Regions from separate parts of the Brucella pituitosa genome, predicted to be linked through region 1. Evidence: riboswitches for the same ligand, from Rfam matches in the RefSeq annotation. Region 1 holds a riboswitch; each other region holds the start of a gene.

Region 1 (5,055 bases):
CGTCTGCGTTCGGCCAATGATTTTTAATACTATCAAGCGACGACACCGCATCACCCGGCCACCACAAACCAGCCTTCAATAGGGGCGTGGCTTCTTCCGGCTTTTCCAAACCAGAAATCATTGCAGCGCAATAGCTGAGGAAAGCGCTCGTATTCGCCGCTCCGCCTTCGATCAGATAATGCCAAAGTGCCTCGCGCTCGCTGACAGGCACATTGGAAAATCTGTCCAGACCATGATCAGGTTTGTCGTCGCCCGGCAGCACGGCTATCTTTGCCCCATGCGCAAGCGCAGAAGCATGCAGTGCCTCAAGCCCATAAGGCCAGTAGGTTTCACCACCAATGATACGCACCACGATCAGCTTCGCGTGACGTGCCGTGCGCTCCACATAGGTATCCACTGACATCGGATGGGTAAGGCTTAGAAAATTGGCGAGCCTTAGACTTGGCCTCAGACTTGGCCCGCCCTGCACAAGCTTATGAGCTTGGGCAAGGCTGGCCAATTCGGTGTCAGCAGCGGAAAGGAACAATATTTCGCCCGGCGTCTGGCCAAGATCGATGGCCTCGTTGCCGTCGCTGATCGTTCCTTTCTGGGCAAGCAATAAGTGCATTACGAAACAGCGTCTTTCACGGCTTTGGTGATTGCCTGCTCATCGATCTCATGCAGACCAATGACGACAAGGCGCGTATTGCGCACTTCATCTTTGCCCCATGGGCGGTCGAAATAATGCTCAATACGCGGACCAACGGCCTGCACAACCAGACGCATCGGCTTACCCGGTACGTCGACAAAGCCCTTGAGACGCAGAACATCATGTTCCGCAATCACGGCCATAAGCTTCTCGGTAAATGCCTTCGGATCGGCAACAGAGCCTGCTTCAACAACAAAGCTTTCAAACTCGTCGTGATCATGCTCATGGCCATCAGCATGATGGATTTCATGATGCGACTTGCGGTTGGCAATATCGTCTTCCGTACCCACGCCAAGACCGAGCAGTACATCGGCACCAAGCTTGCCAAAACTTGCCGACACCATATTGACGCGGCGTGTTGAGCGTTCAGCCACATCGGCCTTCACGATATCGAGTTTCGATGGATCAACGAGATCGGCCTTATTCAGAACGATAAGGTCGGCCGCATGAATCTGATCCTCAAAAAGTTCTTCTAAAGGGCTTTCATGATCAAGAGATTCGTCCGCTGCGCGCTGTGCATCCACCTTGTCGTGATCATCGGCAAAACGACCTTCAGCAACGGCGGCTGCATCAATCACAGTCACCACGCCGTCAACCGTAACCTGCGTCTTGATTTCAGGCCAGTTGAAGGCTGCGACCAGGGGCTGTGGCAGCGCCAGACCCGACGTTTCAATCACGATATGATCAGGACGATCCGCACGGTCGAGAAGCTTGGTCATGGTCGGAATGAAATCATCGGCAACAGTGCAGCAAATGCAACCATTGTTGAGTTCAATCACGTCTTCCTCACGGCAGCTTTCGATACCACAACCTTTCAGAATTCCGCCATCGACGCCCAGATCGCCGAACTCATTGATGATGAGCGCAATACGTTTGCCATTGGCGTTTTCCAGCAAATTGCGGATCATCGTGGTCTTGCCCGAACCTAAAAAGCCGGTGATCACGGTCGCTGGAATCTTTTGTCCCTGCATCGAATTATCCCTTCATTTTGAGCGACAGACCTGCCGCCATGAAATAAACTTCATCCGCCACTGATGCCACGGCCTGATGCAAAAAACCGGCATGATCGCGAAACTCCCGCGCCATCCGATTTTCCGGCACAATGCCAAGTCCAACTTCGTTCGAAACGAATACAACCGGACCTGAAAGCTGGCGCAACGCCGCTATCAGTGTCTTAGTTTCAGCAGCGATATTCTGCTCTGCCATCATCAGATTGGTGATCCAGAGTGTCAGGCAATCGACCAGCACAAAGCGGTCATGCCTTGCATGTTTTTCGAGCATTCCAACAAGATCAAGCGGTTCCTCCACCGTCTGCCATTCGCTTCCGCGACGATGGCGATGAATGGAGATGCGGCTTTCCATTTCCTCGTCGAATGCGCGTCCAGTTGCCAGATAGACTGGCTGAAGTCCTGAGTCTTCAACCAGTTTCTCTGCATAAGACGACTTACCGGAACGGGCTCCGCCGAGAACGAATGTAATTTTTCCTGACGAAGCCATTCCTATCAGCCTTCCACTTCCGACTTTGCGTAAGTCTGAATGAACCAGCCTAGTGCCAGACCGATCACAGCCCACATAAAGAGGTTGGTTGCCAGAGATGCGACAGCATATTGCGAGGCCAGCAGCGATGGAATTGGCGAGGAAATATCTTCCGGATGCGGCGCGCCATAAAGATGTGGTGCAACGATCAGCACCAGACCAAGGATCTTGGAAACCACTTCTCCACGCAGAACCAGCAGATAAATACCAACACCGCTCAAGACCACCGTGGAAAGCCACCAAAGCTGACGTTCAGCCAAATCCGCAGCGGGCATCGCAGGCAATTCCGGCGAAAGCCCTAAAGCTGGCAGGAAAGCGACCGTAAAGAAACCAGCCATACCCCAGAGAATACCGTTCTGCGGGGTGATGCGACGACCGAGCAGCAACGCTACACCGCCGAGCAGAAGCGCAAAACCTGCACCGGCCACGAGATTGGCAAGCAATGTATTGCCAAGACGACCAAACGGCAGTTCGGCTCCAGCTTCTTCACCTTCACTAGCAGCAGTTGCAGCAGCGGCATGATCATGTGGCGCGGCAGCTTCTGCTTCACCATGGCTGTGACCGCCGCCAGCGTCTTCATAAGTTTCCGCCTGAATGATGAGCGGAACAGTTTTCAAATACATGGCAGGCGTCACGAGAAGCCCTGCCAGAAGGCCAGCAGCAAGCGTGGCCAGAAGATAACGGATCAACATTCTTGTCCCTCAACAAAAAACTCGCGCCGACGGCCATTCACCATCGGGCGCTGCAAAGCACCAAATCCTAAAACAGACGCTTTAACTGCTCAGTGACAAGGAAAACCGTAAGAGTGACGCGTGTCATGCGCCGAATCATGCAGCGTATCCGAATGCGCGAGACCGACGCCGTAGATCAGGAAAGCGCCGAGCATGAGCGAAACCACCGCAGTACCAAGACGGGCAGCAAGTGGCAGAGGGAGTGTAGTTGAAAGTGAATTTTCTTTATGCGCAGCCATGACAACCTCCGTGCAGGCAGCAGGGAAAACCTCCCATCAGGTGCGGGCATAATGCCCTTCACGCAACAGGCAGGTCTCCTGGCTCACGGGTCGCAGGGTCTGAAGCTGCCTTCCCAGAAACGCTGATGGTTTCCAGTGGCTGCCGGTTAACCGGCTTGCCTCATCCCTCTCCGCTCTACAGTCGCGGGGTCGGCTGCGATAAAGACGCCCGGATTGGGTCCGTCCGTCGCATTCCCTTTTGGTATCGCCGGGGCTTCGTCCCGGCAAAACCTGTTGCATAAATCGACACTAGGCCTTCGCCAATGCGGCGTCAATCAGCCTATCGGGTATAGACGCTTGCGGGCAGCCTCCCCTCGAAGCCTTACCCAGTTGTCAATTGCATCCGCATTACGCAAAACTCTAGGCCGCAGCCAAAGCATAAGACCAACGATCAGCGTCCAGGCAATAACCACATCCGATAGAAAATGCGCACCCATAAACACACGATTCAACGAAATGAGCACCAACAATGGTACAAGGATAAGCGCGGCAACCTTACGTCTGCGGGCAGGAACAAAAACGAGCAGAGATAACATCACTGCTGCTGCAGACGATTCTCCTGATGGAAATGAGCAGTTGTTGCGACATATGCCCGCCAATTGCCATGCAGGCGTAAAATCGGACAAACCGCCAAACTCGATCAAATGCCTTGGCCGCGCTCTCCCTATGAGTATCTTCAAGCCTTGAACCAAGGCCCCCGACCCAAGGATAAAGGTCAAACTGACATAGAGAATTTTATGCGGTGCAATTGAAGGAAGCGGGCATCGCCACACCGCATACAATACCGGCAAGACCAACACAGCGATCAAAAAAAACCACTGACTTGACCGATGCATATCTCTTAGAGAAGTCCAAAAAAAATTCTCAGAAATAAAGAAAGAACCTGAACTAAAAAAATATCTTGATACAGCAAGATCAATTTGCGGAAAAATTATAAATACACCTGTGAAGGCAATAGAAAAATACAAAAACCTCTTATTCAAATCCGTATAATTATTATTAGTATTTTCTAATAAAATTGAATCAGACTTCACAATTACCTCTAAAAACAATACAAATAAAATATCAATTCAAGTAAATATTATTCTATATTTAAGACATAAATACTAAACTATAAATCGCAATAAATTCTGTCGCAAAAATTGCTAGAAATAATTTATTACGGAATGATTTTTGCAATAAATTCTTTGGGGTTTCATAACGTCTGATTTAAAATTAGGACAAACTAAATAGATCGTCGATATGCAGACAGCTTTCCAAACCTTCAGCCAACTCATCAAGTGCCGCTTCGATGCCAGCACGATAATTCCCGCCTGAGCTGCTTACGCCGAGTGCTGCGAGAAAATGCTGCCGAAAATCATCTGCTCCAAAAACACCATGCAGATATGTCCCTATGATCCGGCCATTCGCTGACATGGCTCCATCATCATGATCGCCAATGCGGGCAAACGGGCGAATAACATCTGCCCCCCCAGTGCGACCGATGTGAATTTCATAACCTTCAAGAGCTGTATCAAAGAGCACCGAGCGGGCCGCGACGTTACGCACAACTTTCTCCGGCTCCATCACAGTCTCAACGTCGAGCAATCCAAGTCCTTCAATCTCGTGAACCTGCCCTTCGATGCCTTCAGGATCACTGATGCGGCTTCCGAGCATCTGAAACCCACCACAAATGCCAAGCACATGCCCGCCGCGCCGCACATGGGCCCGTAAATCTCGCTCCCAACCGTTTTCACGGAAGGCAATCAGATCAGCTATCGTGGATTTGGTTCCCGGCAGAACGACAAGGCCCGCATCATGTGGCAATGGCTGCCCCGGTGGA
Region 2 (5,055 bases), on a different replicon from region 1:
CGTGCTCACCGCCGCGGTCGCAGTGCTTTTGCTGCTGCTCGATTTTCGCGGACGCTTCAGGAAGTTATGACGTCAAACAGAACCTTGCGGGCAGCGTTGGCATCTTCTGTCTCCATCGCAGCCCGAAGAGTATCAAGGCTTTTAGGGACGTCCACAGCAACCTTCTGACCCTTTGGTGCACGCATAATTTTGGGGTGGCGCGTCGTCTGAGCTTGAGAAGGATCGTAGAAAAGCTCTTCATACATCTTCTCGCCTTCGCGAATACCCGTCACCTCAATGGCAATGTCTCCATCAGGATTCTCTGCGTTGCGTACAGTCAATCCAGCAAGCAGGATCATGTTCTCGGCCAAATCTCGAACTTTGACTGGATCGCCCATCTCAAGAAGCACGGTATCACCGGATTTGGCAATCGCGCCGGACTGCACGATGAGCTCGGCCGCTTCCTTGATCGACATGAAATAACGCGTCATGTCTTCGTGCGTGAGCGTGACGGGTCCACCATTGGCGATCTGTTCGCGGAAAAGCGGAACCACTGAACCGTTAGAGCCCAGAACATTGCCGAAGCGGACGGAATAGAACGATTTATGATGACCCGCCTTTTCGGCGAGTGTCCCGTAGTAATAAACGACAAGTTCGGCCCAACGCTTTGTTGCGCCCATAACATTTGTTGGCCTCACGGCCTTGTCGGATGAAATCAGCACCATCCGTTCGACATCGGTCGCAAAAGCTGCGGCAGCCACGTTCAGCGTGCCGAACACGTTGTTATAGATACCGACAAGCGGGTTCTTTTCGACAAGCGGCACATGCTTATAAGCTGCGCAATGATAAACCGTGTCAACGGTGTGGGCGCGGATAGCTTTTTCAACACATTGCCGATGAGCCACCGTGCCAAGCACCGGAATGACATCGCATTGCGCAATCTGCCGTAACTGTCGCTCGATCTGATAAAGCGCGAATTCGCTCGATTCAAAAAGCACGATGCAGCTTGGGTTCCACTGCGCAATCGTGCGGCAGAGCTGGCTGCCAATCGACCCGCCAGCGCCCGTAACCATAATGCGTCGCCCTTCAACAACTTCGCGGAGCAAATCGACATCTGGCGGCACAGGCGAACGCCCAAGCAAATCGTCAATCTCGACATTGCGCAGAGCACTGACAAGATATTTGCCAGCCGTCAGATCAGCAATAGGCGGCAGAATGCGGGTGCTAACCGGCAGACGCCCGAGCAGACGTGCAAGTTCCTGCCGCTGCTTCTGATCGATTTCCGGTTCGGATATGACAACCTGACGAACGCCAAAATTCTCGATCAAACGCGGGATCGCTGCAATGTCATAGACCCGGAGACCAATGATATCCATGCCGCCAAGCTGGCCAGTTGGATCAACGAAACCGACCACATGTGTATCACTGTGGCTGCGAAGTGCGGTTGCCAGCTGACGTCCTGGCTCACCAACACCAATGATGAGGGCTGTGCTCGAATAGGTCTTATTGGATTCAGCACTGCGCAGCAGCCATTTCGCACCAAAGCGGCTGGCAGAGATAAGCACCGTACTCAAAAGCCAGTAGAGAAGAGGAACCGAACGCGGCAAACCAGCACCGCCGTATGATTCCATAAGAAAGACCAGCGCCACCCAGAATAGGGCTGCAATAGCGGTCGCCTGAAAGATTGGCCAGATGGCTCGCTCGGCCAGATAGCGAATAATTGCCCGATAAAGACCAAAACGAATAAAGACGGGGATTGCGAGAGCCGGAGCGATGGCGATCAGGAAAATCTGCGTCTGCGTCGGGACAAAAACAAAGCCAAGCCGCATGACAAAGGCGAGATAGGCGCTGAGCAGCAACAACAGGCAGTCGCTCAGCAGCAGTATGATCTGCTTACCAATACGCGGTAACAAAGCCAGCCTCTGCCAGGGATATCTGAAACTCATACGAACATATCCTGCCCCCTCAAGGCGAAAATGCGAATAATCGCCGTTGAGGATTCGGCTAAACCCAACTCTTTTTTAATCAGTGAAATCAGATATCTAGCTCAGATATCCGACCATATAACCAGCCCAATAGTGGCACCGTTAGCACGAGTCCCCGCGCAGGGCCATATCAATTGATATTTCCCACGCTCACGAAGATTACGCGCTGATCCCTTAATTATCTGTTTTTATTCAATTTCTCTCACACAAGCCATCCGATCTTCGTTCTGAGCACTTAGTACTTTCGGCTAAGCAATAAGTGCGGGCATTTTCTAGACATAAACACATAAACATTTCTTTATATAATATTGACAAGCAGTGAAGCTTCCGGCAGACTGAGCGGCGTTATGGTTCTTTCGTCAGACTTCAGATGAAAGCTAAGAGGGAAACCGGTGCGTTGAAGACAAAACCGGTGCTGCCCCCGCAACTGTAAGCGGCGAGCCTTGATCCATCATGCCACTGGAACGAAACATTCCGGGAAGGCGGATCGAGGCGCTGACCCGCGAGCCAGGAGACCTGCCATGACAAAACAACGTCCACGGGCGGGGTGTCCCGGAGTGTTGCAGGTCTGGTTGCCAGAAGCAGCCTTTTCGCGCACGTCTGTGAACCCGCGCCCCCATCTATATCGGGGTATATATAGCCATGTCACAAACCACCGTCGCTACCGCCACCCTTGGTGTACCGCGCATCGGCCGTCATCGCGAACTGAAATTTGCACTCGAAGCTTTCTGGGCAGGTAAATCGTCTGAAGCAGAACTGCTCACTATTGCCAGCGCTTTGCGCGCGGCCAATTGGGCCGAACAGCGCGATCACGGCATCACGAAAATTCCATCAAACGACTTCTCTCTTTACGATCATGTGCTTGATACGGCTGTAATGGTCGGCGCCATCCCTGCCCGTTACGGCTGGTCAAGCGGCGACGTATCGCTCCAGACTTATTTCGCCATGGCGCGTGGCAGCGAAGGCAAAACAAGCAACAATTGCGGTTGTGGCAATCAAGAACATGGGCATGGTCATGGTGTGACTGCGCTTGAAATGACCAAGTGGTTCGACACCAATTATCACTATATGGTGCCAGAACTCACCGATGATCAGGAGTTCAGGCTTTCGTCCCGCAAGCCGGTCGAACACTTCCTCGAAGCCAAGGCACTGGGTATCCACACACGTCCAGTTATTCTTGGCCCGGTTACATTCCTGAAGCTGGCTAAATCCACCGCTGAAGGCTTCAATCCTGTAGCCTTGCTGCCAAAGCTGCTGCCTGTTTATGAAGAGTTGCTGCGTGAACTTGCAAATGCCGGTGCCGACTGGGTGCAGATTGACGAACCAGCGCTGGCTCTCGATCTCATCCCAAATGAACAAGCTGCATTTGAACTTGCTTACCAGCGTCTTGCCACTGCTTCCGACGCGAAAATCCTGCTTGCTACCTATTTCGGTGAGCTGGGCCACAATCTCGACACTGCATTGGCTTTGCCGGTCGCGGGTCTTCACGTCGATCTGGTACGCGGCGCAGATCAGCTTAACGACATTGTAGCGAAAGCACGCCCCGATCAGCATCTTTCTCTCGGTGTAATTGATGGCCGCAATATCTGGCGCGCCGATCTCAATGCCATCATCGACCGCATTCAGCCCATCGTTGAAAAGCGCGGGCTGGAACGCATCGAAATTGCCCCATCCTGCTCGCTCCTGCATGTACCGATTGATCTTGAACTGGAAACCGGGCTCGATGCAGAACTTAAAAACTGGCTCGCTTTTGCAGCACAAAAGATCGATGAGATTGCTATCCTCGGACGTGCGCTTTCGTCAGGCAAAAGCACGGTTCTTTCAGAACTGAAAGCCGCAAGTGAGGCCATTGCAGCCCGCCGCACATCGCCAAAGGTCCACAGTCCGGCTGTTGAACAGCGCGTTGCCGCTGTCACGGAAGCTCAAAAGAAGCGCAACAGCGTGTTCACCGAGCGACGCAAAATTCAAAGCGACAAGCTCGGCTTGCCCGCTTTCCCCACCACGACAATCGGATCTTTTCCGCAGACCCCTGAAGTGCGCAAAGCACGCGCAGCGGTCAACAAAGGTGAGATCACCGATGCGCAATATGAGAGCTTCATCCAGCGCGAAACTGAAGCCGCTATTCGCTGGCAGGAAGAAATCGGCCTCGATGTACTGGTGCATGGCGAGTTCGAGCGTAACGACATGGTTCAGTATTTTGGCGAGCAGCTCTCGGGCTTCTCTTTCACAAAATACGCCTGGGTGCAGAGTTATGGCTCGCGCTATGTCCGCCCTCCGATCATTTTCGGTGACGTTTCCCGTCCTGAGCCGATGACGGTTGCCTGGTGGAAATACGCGCAGTCACTGACGGATAAGCCTATGAAGGGCATGTTGACCGGGCCTGTGACGATCCTCAACTGGTCGTTTGTTCGTGATGACATTCCGCGCGCCGCAACCTGCCGACAGATCGCGCTCGCCATCCGTGACGAAGTGAGCGATCTGGAAGGTGCCGGTGCAATCATGATCCAGATCGACGAGGCCGCCTTGCGCGAAGGCTTGCCGCTGCGTCGCGCTGACTGGTCGACCTACCTCGATTGGGCTGTCGAAAGCTTCCGTCTGTGTTCAAGCGGTGTAGCCGACCAAACACAGATCCACACCCATATGTGCTATTCGGAGTTCAATGACATCATCGACGCCATTGCTCATATGGATGCCGACGTGATTTCGATTGAAACCTCACGCTCACGCATGGAGCTTCTCGATGCGTTCAAGTCGTTCAAATATCCGAATGATATCGGACCGGGCGTTTATGACATCCACTCACCACGCGTGCCGGAAGTCAGTGAAATGACTGACCTGCTGGCGCTTGCCCGCAAACAGCTTTCCGATGGACAGCTCTGGGTCAATCCCGATTGCGGTTTGAAAACCCGCAAATGGGACGAGGTGCGCCCTGCCCTCGTCAACATGGTGGCGGCAGCGAAAGCGCTACGCGCCGAACTCATTTAAACACAAAAGCCCATGCCGGATTGCTGGCACGGGCCAGAGCGGCTCCAATTGGGAACCGCTCTATCTTTTTCATAACGCATTATCCGACGCAAAAGGCTCACGCACT
Region 3 (5,055 bases), on a different replicon from region 1:
AAGGCCCAGCACGATATCGCTGCCAGCGGCCTTGGCCTGATCGACACATTCGAACAGAACTGATTCCGGCGGATCAGCAACAACTGCATCGAAAATGCTGATGCTGAAGCCTGCTTTTTCCAGCGAAGCGAGCGCTTCTTTGAGAACGCCAGCCTTGTGCAGGCCCTTGTCGGTTACGATGAGGATTTTGCGTTCTGAGAAACGTTCGCCCAGAACTTCGCCGAGACGCTTTGCAGCCCCCCACTCGACAAGCATTGAGCCGACCGTGTCGAACGAAAATGGCTTGATACCTATAGTCATTGTTTCCACCCTTATTCAAATTTCCCCAGAGCCGAGGTCTCTCATTCCTCGCCGGCACAGAGGCGCTGGGTTTCAAGCGGTCCGGCTTTCGCGTAGAGGAAAGCCGGACCGACAGTTTTCCGATGCAGCCGGTGCATCGGTCGTCTGAAGAGATGCTTGGGAGGATCTCTTCTTAATTGTTCAATATATTGAACAATGTTCAGGATTTAATAAAGCGATACAGGAAATGAAGCGCGGCTGTCAATTTATCCCTTCGACGAACACCAGGGATTTTAATCAATTCAATTGATATCCGGGAGATGTCGTTCAGTAGGGCATTGATTTCGTTAAGCTCTTTGTCTGTCATCTCACACGGCTTTGTGAAGGCCTGGTATGCCCACGAGCAAATTCTCGGTACTGGACGGCTTGACGAAGTGAATTGTAAGCTCGGAAACATGACCATTCATGCGAGCAAGGGAGGGCTTCATGGAAGTTACGATCATCACAGGCGCATCCGATGGCATAGGTGCCGAAACCGCGCGCCAGATAAGCATGTGTGACGGGAACAAGGCAGCGCTGGTTCTGGCGGCGCGTAACGTCGAAAAGTTGCAAGCGCTTGCTGCAGAAATAGAGCAGTCAGGCAGTAAAGTTCTGGTTGTTCCGACCGATGTTACGGATCGCAATGCCTGTATTGGCCTCATTGAAAAAACGGCTTCTTCTTTTGGTCGGATTGATACGCTGATCGTTAATGCGGGCATGTCGGCCCATGCCAATTTTTCCGAGATCAAACCGGAAGACTTGAAATGGATGCATGATCTGATGGAGCTCAACTATTGGGGCAGCGTCTGGCCGATCCATGCAGCACTCCCGCATCTGGCCAAAACCAAAGGCCGCATCGTGGCAGTTTCATCTGTTGCCGGACTGATTGGCGTGCCGGGACGTACAGCCTATAGCGGCACCAAATTTGCGCTTTCAGGGTTTTGTGAGGCGCTGCGTTCCGAGCTTGATCCAAGCGGTATTTCGGTGACGATTGTTTATCCGGGCGTCGTCAAAACCGACATTCGCAAGGTTGGCTATGGAGCCAGTGGGGGCGCTCTCGGGGTGAGTGGCGTTCGCGAAGACGATATGATGTCTGTTCAGCGGGCCGTCGAGCTGATGCTGGATGGAATCACCAACCGCAAACGCGAAGTGTTGATGACGCGTCAGATGCGTTTGGGGCGCTGGTTGAAACTATTGGCACCACATCTGGTGGATCGCATGGCATTGAAGGCCGTAAAGCCCGACTTTCGACCCAGGCCTATCACGCCTGTGGAATAGTCGGCTACATATCCCTGCTATTCACAGGCTGCCCGGGGTAAAAGCCAGATTAAATTTTTTTGAACCGTCTATCCATTGACGACTTTTTAACTTCAGATACTATATCTTGTGTTCAAGGTTCTTACGATTCGTGAGGATCAAAAGCGAAGATGGGAATACGGTGCGTGGTATCCATGATGGATGCTGTTAAGCCGTAGCTGCCCCCGCAACTGTAAGCGGCGAGCTTTATGTCCATATGCCACTGGCTAAAACCGGGAAGGCGGGCAAAAAGCATTAAACCGTGAGCCAGGAGACCTGCCTTGAACGAGAACGTCCACGGGCGGGGTGTCCGGTTGGCGCGCGATAAGTTGTGGCATTGTTCTGCCATGTCTTTTGGTGCCCCGTATATCCCTCTCATAAGCTTCGGGGTGACAAGCATGTCGAGTAATTCAAGACCAAACAGTTCCGGTCCGCCCGGTACGGGCTAGTTTGAAGGCTTCGCGCTCTTAAAGCTCGTTGTGCCTCTCAGTTTTCGTTGCTTTTCACGCGCATTTCGTCATGCGCGAACGCTTTTTTGCGCCTTCTTTCGTGTGAGGCGCAGTGGATCAAAACGTCTGTCTATATGCATTCTCCAACGCCAAATGCTTCTGCGACGGTGCTGGAAATGCTCCATCCCCAGTGAGGAAAAAATGAACGTTACCGTCTATAGCAAGCCCGCCTGCGTCCAGTGCACCGCAACCACCCGCGCGCTCGACCGTCAGGGCATTGAATATGATGTCATCGACATTTCCGCCAATGCCGATGCATATGATCTCGTTCAGGGCCTCGGATACCGTCAGGTGCCGGTTGTTGTTGCCGGTGAATCCCATTGGGCCGGTTTCCGTCCGGATATGATCAGCTCGCTGGCGTAACGCCGGTCTGCTGCCGGGGTTTGTTATGGGCCAGATCGTTTATTTTTCCAGCCGTTCGGAAAACACGCATCGCTTTGTGATGCGTCTTGGCATGCGTTCAAAGCGCATTCCGCTGGAAAGCTATGAAGATAATACTGGCCTGTTACGGGTCAACGAGCCTTTTGTGCTCGTAACGCCAACCTACGGCGGCGGGGGTGCGAAAGGCGCTGTTCCCAAGCCGGTCATCCGCTTTCTCAATGATGCGGATAACCGATCCCTCATTCGCGGTGTTATCGCCGCCGGGAACAGCAATTTCGGCGAAGGCTTTGGCCTTGCAGGCAAAATAATTTCGGAAAAATGTCAGGTTCCCTACCTCTATCGTTTTGAGCTTCTGGGAACGGATGAAGACATTGTCAATGTTAAAGACGGGATGGAACGATTTTGGACACGGCAGACACAACCCTGACCCGTGAGCGCGAGACGGTCGCCGCTTCGGAAAAGCACGAGTCATCGCCAGCATCGGGCAGCAAGCCGCAGAAGCTGACGGAAACGTCGCTGGATTATCACGCGCTCAATGCGATGCTGAACCTCTATGATGACGAGGGGAAGATTCAGCTGCATCGCGATCGCCAGGCGGCGCAGCAATATTTCCTGCAGCACGTCAACCAGAACACGGTGTTCTTCCACAATCTGCGTGAGAAGCTCGATTATCTGGTCGATGAAGGCTATTACGAACAGGAAGTGCTGGATCAGTATTCCTTCAATTTCGTGCGCGATCTTTTCGATCATGCCTATGACAAGAAATTTCGCTTCCCGACCTTCCTCGGTGCGTTCAAATATTACACCAGCTATACGCTGAAAACCTTCGACGGTAAGCGCTATCTTGAGCGCTATGAAGATCGCGTCTGCATGGTGGCGTTGGCGCTTGCGCGTGGCAACGAGCAGCACGCACGCGAAATGGTCGATGAGATCATTTCAGGTCGTTATCAGCCGGCAACGCCGACCTTCCTCAATGCAGGAAAAAAGCAGCGTGGCGAACTGGTCTCGTGCTTCCTGTTGCGTGTTGAAGACAACATGGAATCGATTGGTCGCTCGATTAATTCGGCACTCCAGCTTTCAAAGCGCGGCGGCGGTGTGGCGCTCAGCCTGACCAATATTCGTGAATCCGGTGCGCCGATCAAGCAGATCCAGAACCAGTCTTCCGGCATCATTCCGGTGATGAAGCTTCTGGAAGATTCATTCTCCTACGCTAACCAGCTTGGTGCGCGTCAGGGCGCGGGCGCGGTTTATTTGCACGCCCATCACCCCGACATCATGCGATTCCTCGATACAAAGCGCGAAAATGCAGACGAAAAAATCCGCATCAAGACGCTGTCGCTTGGCGTTGTGATCCCGGACATCACGTTTGAACTCGCCAAAAACGACGAGGACATGTACCTCTTCTCGCCTTATGACGTCGAGCGCGTCTATGGCGTGCCGATGACCGAGATTTCGATCACTGAAAAATATCGCGAAATGGTGGATGACGGTCGTATCCGCAAGAAGAAGATCAATGCGCGTGACTTCTTCCAGGTGCTGGCAGAAATCCAGTTTGAGTCCGGCTATCCTTACATCATGTTTGAAGACACGGTGAACCGTGCCAATCCGATTGATGGCCGCATCACCATGAGCAATCTCTGCTCGGAAATTCTTCAGGTGAGCGAAGCCAGCATCTTCAATGATGATCTGTCTTATGAGCATCTCGGCAAGGATATTTCCTGCAATCTCGGGTCGCTCAATATAGCGGCAGCCATGGATAGCCCGGATTTCGGCAAGACGATTGAGACCTCAATCCGTGCGCTGACGGCTGTTGCCGATATGAGCCATATCGGCTCGGTGCCTTCGATTGCCCGTGGCAATGACGAAAGCCATGCCATCGGCCTCGGCCAGATGAACCTGCACGGCTATCTCGCTCGCGAACGTATCTTCTATGGTTCGGAAGAGGGCGTCGATTTCACTAATGTCTACTTCTACACCGTTGCCTATCACGCGGTGCGCGCCTCCAATCGTATTGCGGTCGAACAGGGCAGCTCGTTCAAGGGCTTTGAGAAATCGAAATATGCGACAGGTGAATATTTCGACAAATATACCGATCAGGTCTGGGAGCCTGCGACTGAGAAGGTTCGCGAGATTTTCGAGAATGCCGGTATTGCAATCCCGACGCAGGAAGACTGGCAGGAACTGAAAAAGTCCGTCATGGAAGGCGGACTTTATAATCAGAACCTGCAGGCTGTGCCGCCAACAGGCTCGATCTCCTACATCAACCATTCGACCTCTTCGATCCATCCGATTGTTTCCAAGATCGAAATCCGTAAAGAGGGCAAGATTGGCCGCGTTTATTACCCGGCTGCTTTCATGACGAATGATAATCTCGAATATTATCAGGATGCCTATGAGATTGGCCCGGAAAAGATTATCGACACCTATGCAGCGGCAACGCAGCATGTCGATCAGGGTCTGTCGCTGACGCTTTTCTTCCGTGATACCGCCACCACGCGCGATATCAACAAGGCGCAGATTTACGCCTGGAAGAAGGGCATCAAGACGATTT
Region 4 (5,055 bases), on a different replicon from region 1:
CTTAAGCAAAAAGTGAAATTTTTCACAAACTTAGTAGAAAACAACCATTCCATATATTAGCATTTGCCTTATAAATTCATATTTATTTCGATCATATTCAATGAATATTAACAAAACCGAATAAATGATTTCCTGGTCGTTATGCTGATTGCTTCAGCTCCAGAGCCGCATAACCTGGTACACGGTAACGAATATGACATCCATGCACACCGTGATATTCGACATCCACCTCAACACCGAAAACACTGCGAATACATTCGGCTCGTAAAACCTCGCGCGGTGTCCCTAATTCTACAATCTGTCCTTTGTTCATGATTGCGATACGATCGCAGAACATGGCCGCATGGTTCAGGTCATGCAGTGCGGCGACGACGGTCAATTTCTGACGCCTGACAAGATCGAGCAATCCGATTTGATGACCGATATCGAGATGATTTGTCGGCTCATCCAGAAGCAGTATCTGCGGGTCCTGTGCTAAAGCACGGGCAATATGCACACGTTGGCGCTCCCCGCCTGAGAGCGTGTGCCAATAACGACCTGCCAGATGTGCCATATCAACATTGGCCAGCGCCCGATCGACAACGGCATCGTCCTGCTCTGACCAGGGAGACAGAGCGCCAAGATATGGCGTGCGCCCCAACTCCACCGCCTGCCTTGCGGTGATGCGCTCTGTTGTGCCCGCCTGTTGTTCAACAAGTGCCAGTTTGCGCGCAATCTCGCGCCGATTAAATTTTTGGATCGGCTTACCGCAAAGTTTTACTTCTCCCGAACGACTGCGTCGTACACCTGAAAGCAGAGACAGAAAACTTGTTTTGCCTGAGCCATTTGGCCCGATGATACCGAGGAATTCTCCCTCTTTCACATCGAGCGAAACGCTACGCAGGATATCAACGCCTCCTGCTGACCAACTGACGTTGTTTGTAGAGAGCATCATGATTGTGCCCTTCTCTGTCCAAGCAGCAGCGCAAATGCCGGGGCACCGACCAATGCCGTAATGACTCCGATAGGCAAAACCTGACCGGGAATAATAATGCGAGACACAATATCGGCCAGGATCATAAAGATTGCACCGATGAGCGCCGCCGCAGGCAACAACCTGCCGTGACGTACACCGACCAGCATGCGCGCAGCATGAGGAATAACCAGACCAATGAAGCCGATGGAACCGACAATCGACACCATCACGGCCGTCATCATGGCGCTCACACCAATCAAAACGGCATAAACGCGCCGCACCGGAATACCAAGCGATGCAGCAGATTCCGAACCGAAAGTGAAAGCATCTAACGCACGGGCATGCCAAAGACAGATAAGAAGCCCCACCACACAGGCGGGCAAGGCGAGCGCAACGTCCGGCCAGCGGACACCTGAAAGATTGCCCAACAACCAGAACATAATCCCGCGCGCCTGTTCGGCATTTGCTGCCTTCGTGACAATGAGAGATGTCAACGCGTTAAAAAGCTGCGAACCAGCAATGCCGGCCAGAATGATCGCACTGTTACCGCGCCCTGCCCGCAATGCGAGCAGGGAAACGAGAACAAAAGCCACAATCGCACCGATAAACGCTCCCACTGACAGCGAGAGCACACCTGCACCAATTCCGAGAATAGCAACGCTCACTGCCCCGGTAGAAGCCCCGGCAGAAATACCCAGAATATAGGGATCGGCCAGCGAATTGCGGAGAAGCGATTGCAGAACCACGCCCGACAAGGCCAGCGCCGCACCGCAGCAAGCTGCGACAACAGCCCGGCTCAGCCGATAGCTCCAAACGATGCCTTCATCAATCGGCGCGATAGGATAGCCGGCATTCCAGACGCGGTTGGCGATGGTCTTCGCCACCACGTCCAGAGGTATGGCAGTTTCACCAATGGCAGCACCCAGCCACAAAGCAACGAAGAGCAGGACGAGCGCAAGTACTCCCAAAAGCACCCGGGAACTCATCGTGGTTTTCAGTGAAATGCCTGCTATGGCTGCCTTTGACATCACTTATTCAGATCCGAACCGGCAATATCGGCAGCCAGCGTTTCAATGCCCTCGATCACTCGCAACGACGTGCTCATCGACTGTGCATCGATATCGAAAACATATCCACCTTCAACAGCAGGCATTAATTTCGTCACAGGATCGGTCTTGAGAAACTGATGTTTGACCGCAATGTCATCGGCAGGATAACGACGACGATCAAGCTTCGCTGCAACGATCATCGATGGGCCCGCCTTGGCGATTGTTTCCCAACCCACCGCTGGCCATTCTTCTTCACTCTCAATCACATTCCTGATGCCGAGCGCAGAAAGGATGTAGGCAGGAGCGCCGAACTTACCAGCAACATAAGGATCAGCATCAACCTGTGTGCTGGAGAACCAGGCAACAGCCGAAAGCTTTCCATCTGCGGAACCGATCTTTTTGCGGGCTGCATCTTCACGTGCCTTGAGCTCTGCGATCAGCTTTTCACCGCGATCCTGTACATTGAATATCTGAGCCAGTTCGCCGATTTCCTGATAGACGATATTCATCGTGAATGGCGCTGTGCGAACACCATCGCCGCCACCAGAATTATCTTTGCCGACGCAATCGGAAGGCGATGTGTAGGCAGGAATACCCAATTCTTCGAATTGTTCCGGTTTGGCCACAATGCCCATCGGCCCGACATGCCACTGGAAATCCGCCGTAACAATGTCTGGCTTTTGCGTAAGTACGCTTTCAAAACTCGGATCGTTATCAGCCAGGCGCTTTACCTTGGCATTCACCTCCTCAAAGCCTTTGAGGACCGGGCCGAACCAAACAGCCGTACCCACAACCTTGTCGCCGAGGCCAAGGCTGTAGAGGATCTCCGTGCTGCTCTGACCAACGGCGACTGCCCGCTCCGGCGCGTGTTTGAAGGTTACATCGCGACCGCAGTTTTTCAGCGTCAGCGGATATTGGGTTTCTGCTGCCTGCGCCGCGAAACCGGTTGCGAAAAGAGCGACTGCGCCCAGAAGTGCGCTAAATGGCACTTGGCCTGAAATTTTCATCTAAATCCCCGAAATGATATGAGAAAAAGCCGCATCAAACGGCGGAAGCGATCCGGCGCTTAAAGAGAACGGACATATCCGGGGATATGAATGACAATGGGAGACGACGTCTTGCGACGTTTAAAGCTGTCATAACCAACTCCTGCTCCGGGCATCCCCGCCCGTGACAATGGACTACGTTAGACGGCAGGTCTCCTGGCTCGCAGATATTCGCTGTTCATCTGCCTTCCCGAGCTGTTTGTAACAAGCCCAGTGACATGACGCTTTTGAGGCATCACAAGGATGAACGGCAATCCGCTTACAGTTGCGGGGGCAGCCACGGTTTCGGCCCCTTTTGGGTCGTCCTCACCGTGTTCCCTATTAATCCCCTTCACTCTCGGTCGGGGGAACCGTCGTAACTTTATTACATCGCACCTTTGGACACGTCAAGCGAAGCCGGACGCTTATTCGGCTATATAAAAGCGCCACATAAGACTTTTTGCTAATACGATCTTGCAAGTAAAACGAGCGGCATTGCTTGCTGGTATATTGCAATTCTCTGCTGTAGTCTCCAGATCAGGAGTCTCTGACTGGGAAGCAGAGGGTTTTGAGGAGGGCTGTCAAAAGACAGCAGAAAATTGCACGCAAAGTGCATTCAGGGAGGATTTATGCGTAAATGGATTCTGGCCATTTCGTCTGTGGCAGCGCTTGCAATGACAGGCGCGGCTTCGGCTGAAGATTATAAAGTACTGGCACCAGCAGCACCGGGTGGTGGCTGGGATCAGACAGCACGCACCATGCAGAGCGTGCTTCAGGATGAAAAGATTTCCGGCAGCGTTCAGGTTATCAACGTTCCGGGCGCAGGTGGCACCATTGGCCTCGCGCAGTTCGTCAATCAGAATAAAGGCGATCCGAGCCAGCTCATCGTTGGCGGCTATGTTATGGTCGGCGCGATCCTGACCAACAATTCGCCGGTAAATCTTGACGCGATCACGCCAATTGCTCGCCTCACCGGCGAATATGAAGCTATCGTCGTTCCAGCATCATCCGACATTCAAAATCTTGGTGATCTCGTCACCAAACTGAAAGCCGACCCAGGTTCTGTCTCGTGGGGCGGCGGTTCTGCTGGCGGCACGGACCACATTACGGCCGGCCTTTTCGCCAAAGCCGTTGGCGTTGACCCGACCAAAGTCAATTACATCGCCTTTTCCGGTGGCGGTGAGGCACTTGCAGCAATTCTTGGCAATCAGGTGACTGTGGGTATTTCCGGCTACGGTGAATTTGATCCGCAGATCAAGGCTGGCACGCTGCGCATCATCGGCATCTCCAGTGACGAACGCATTGAAGGCATCGATGCTCCGACGTTCAAGGAAAGCGGCGTTGATGTTTCAATCCAGAACTGGCGTATGATTGGCGCTGCGCCCGATATTACTGCGGAACAAGTAGCCGTCATCAATGCCGATGTTGAGAAGATGGTGAAATCGGAATCCTGGCAGAAGGCACTTAAGGATAAAGGCTGGGCCGACACCTATCTGGCAGGCGATGCGTTCAAGGAACAGCTCGCCAAAGACGTGGCGTCCACTGAAACCATCCTCAAGGAAATCGGCCTCGTCAAATGACAGGATCTGAACAGCAGGCAGAGCGCCGTTCCACTGGAACGGCGCCGGATTATGCAGCTCTTGTGATCGCCTTCATTCTGGGAGCGGTCGCTATCGCGATTGCCTGGTCAACCGCCTATGGCAACAACGTTCTTTCCTATTCGCCAGTTGGGCCAAAAACTGTGCCCTATATCATTGCCGCCGGGTTGTTCATCCTGTCTATATGGACGGTGATCAGTGCTATTAAAGGCGACTTTCCAGAGCGCGAACATCAGGAAATCGCGCCTATGGCCTGGATCGTCGGTGGCTTGGTTATTCAGATGCTGACGATGAAAACTTTGGGATTTTCCATCGCAACGGGGCTACTCTTTGCGGCAACGGCGCGCGGATTTGGTTATCGCAAGTTCTGGATCAGCGTGCCTGTCGGCATCGTCTTTGCATTCGTCATCTGGTTCATTTTTGCGCGC

What was found. Region 1 has a riboswitch for cobalamin ahead of ACSME1_RS02355 (CbtB domain-containing protein). Riboswitches for the same ligand answer to the same signal wherever they lie in the genome.
Positions count from the first base shown of each region.
Region 2: linked by a shared signal. The riboswitch ahead of metE (5-methyltetrahydropteroyltriglutamate--homocysteine S-methyltransferase) and the one ahead of ACSME1_RS02355 (CbtB domain-containing protein) in region 1 are both predicted to bind cobalamin.
Region 3: linked by a shared signal. The riboswitch ahead of nrdH (glutaredoxin-like protein NrdH) and the one ahead of ACSME1_RS02355 (CbtB domain-containing protein) in region 1 are both predicted to bind cobalamin.
Region 4: linked by a shared signal. The riboswitch ahead of ACSME1_RS18305 (ABC transporter substrate-binding protein) and the one ahead of ACSME1_RS02355 (CbtB domain-containing protein) in region 1 are both predicted to bind cobalamin.

Region 1 is NZ_OZ264092.1:475,507-480,561, forward strand. Features, by position in the region: gene cobN (cobaltochelatase subunit CobN) at 1-607, opposite strand, end outside; gene cobW (cobalamin biosynthesis protein CobW) at 607-1,659, opposite strand; gene cobU (bifunctional adenosylcobinamide kinase/adenosylcobinamide-phosphate guanylyltransferase) at 1,664-2,185, opposite strand; gene ACSME1_RS02350 (CbtA family protein) at 2,191-2,916, opposite strand; gene ACSME1_RS02355 (CbtB domain-containing protein) at 3,006-3,194, opposite strand; cobalamin riboswitch at 3,246-3,483, opposite strand; gene ACSME1_RS02360 (phosphatase PAP2 family protein) at 3,509-4,267, opposite strand; gene ACSME1_RS02365 (cobyric acid synthase) at 4,449-5,055, opposite strand, start outside.
Region 2 is NZ_OZ264093.1:392,113-397,167, forward strand. Features, by position in the region: gene ACSME1_RS13095 (glycoside hydrolase) at 1-70, shown strand, start outside; gene ACSME1_RS13100 (polysaccharide biosynthesis protein) at 57-1,925, opposite strand; cobalamin riboswitch at 2,296-2,502, shown strand; gene metE (5-methyltetrahydropteroyltriglutamate--homocysteine S-methyltransferase) at 2,607-4,949, shown strand.
Region 3 is NZ_OZ264093.1:642,726-647,780, forward strand. Features, by position in the region: gene ACSME1_RS14205 (iron-containing alcohol dehydrogenase) at 1-300, opposite strand, end outside; gene ACSME1_RS14210 (SDR family oxidoreductase) at 766-1,596, shown strand; cobalamin riboswitch at 1,695-1,912, shown strand; gene nrdH (glutaredoxin-like protein NrdH) at 2,265-2,486, shown strand; gene nrdI (class Ib ribonucleoside-diphosphate reductase assembly flavoprotein NrdI) at 2,512-2,931, shown strand; gene nrdE (class 1b ribonucleoside-diphosphate reductase subunit alpha) at 3,006-5,055, shown strand, end outside.
Region 4 is NZ_OZ264093.1:1,515,426-1,520,480, forward strand. Features, by position in the region: gene ACSME1_RS18295 (ABC transporter ATP-binding protein) at 140-934, opposite strand; gene ACSME1_RS18300 (FecCD family ABC transporter permease) at 931-1,941, opposite strand; gene ACSME1_RS18305 (ABC transporter substrate-binding protein) at 1,983-3,011, opposite strand; cobalamin riboswitch at 3,180-3,420, opposite strand; gene ACSME1_RS18310 (Bug family tripartite tricarboxylate transporter substrate binding protein) at 3,659-4,609, shown strand; gene ACSME1_RS18315 (tripartite tricarboxylate transporter TctB family protein) at 4,606-5,055, shown strand, end outside.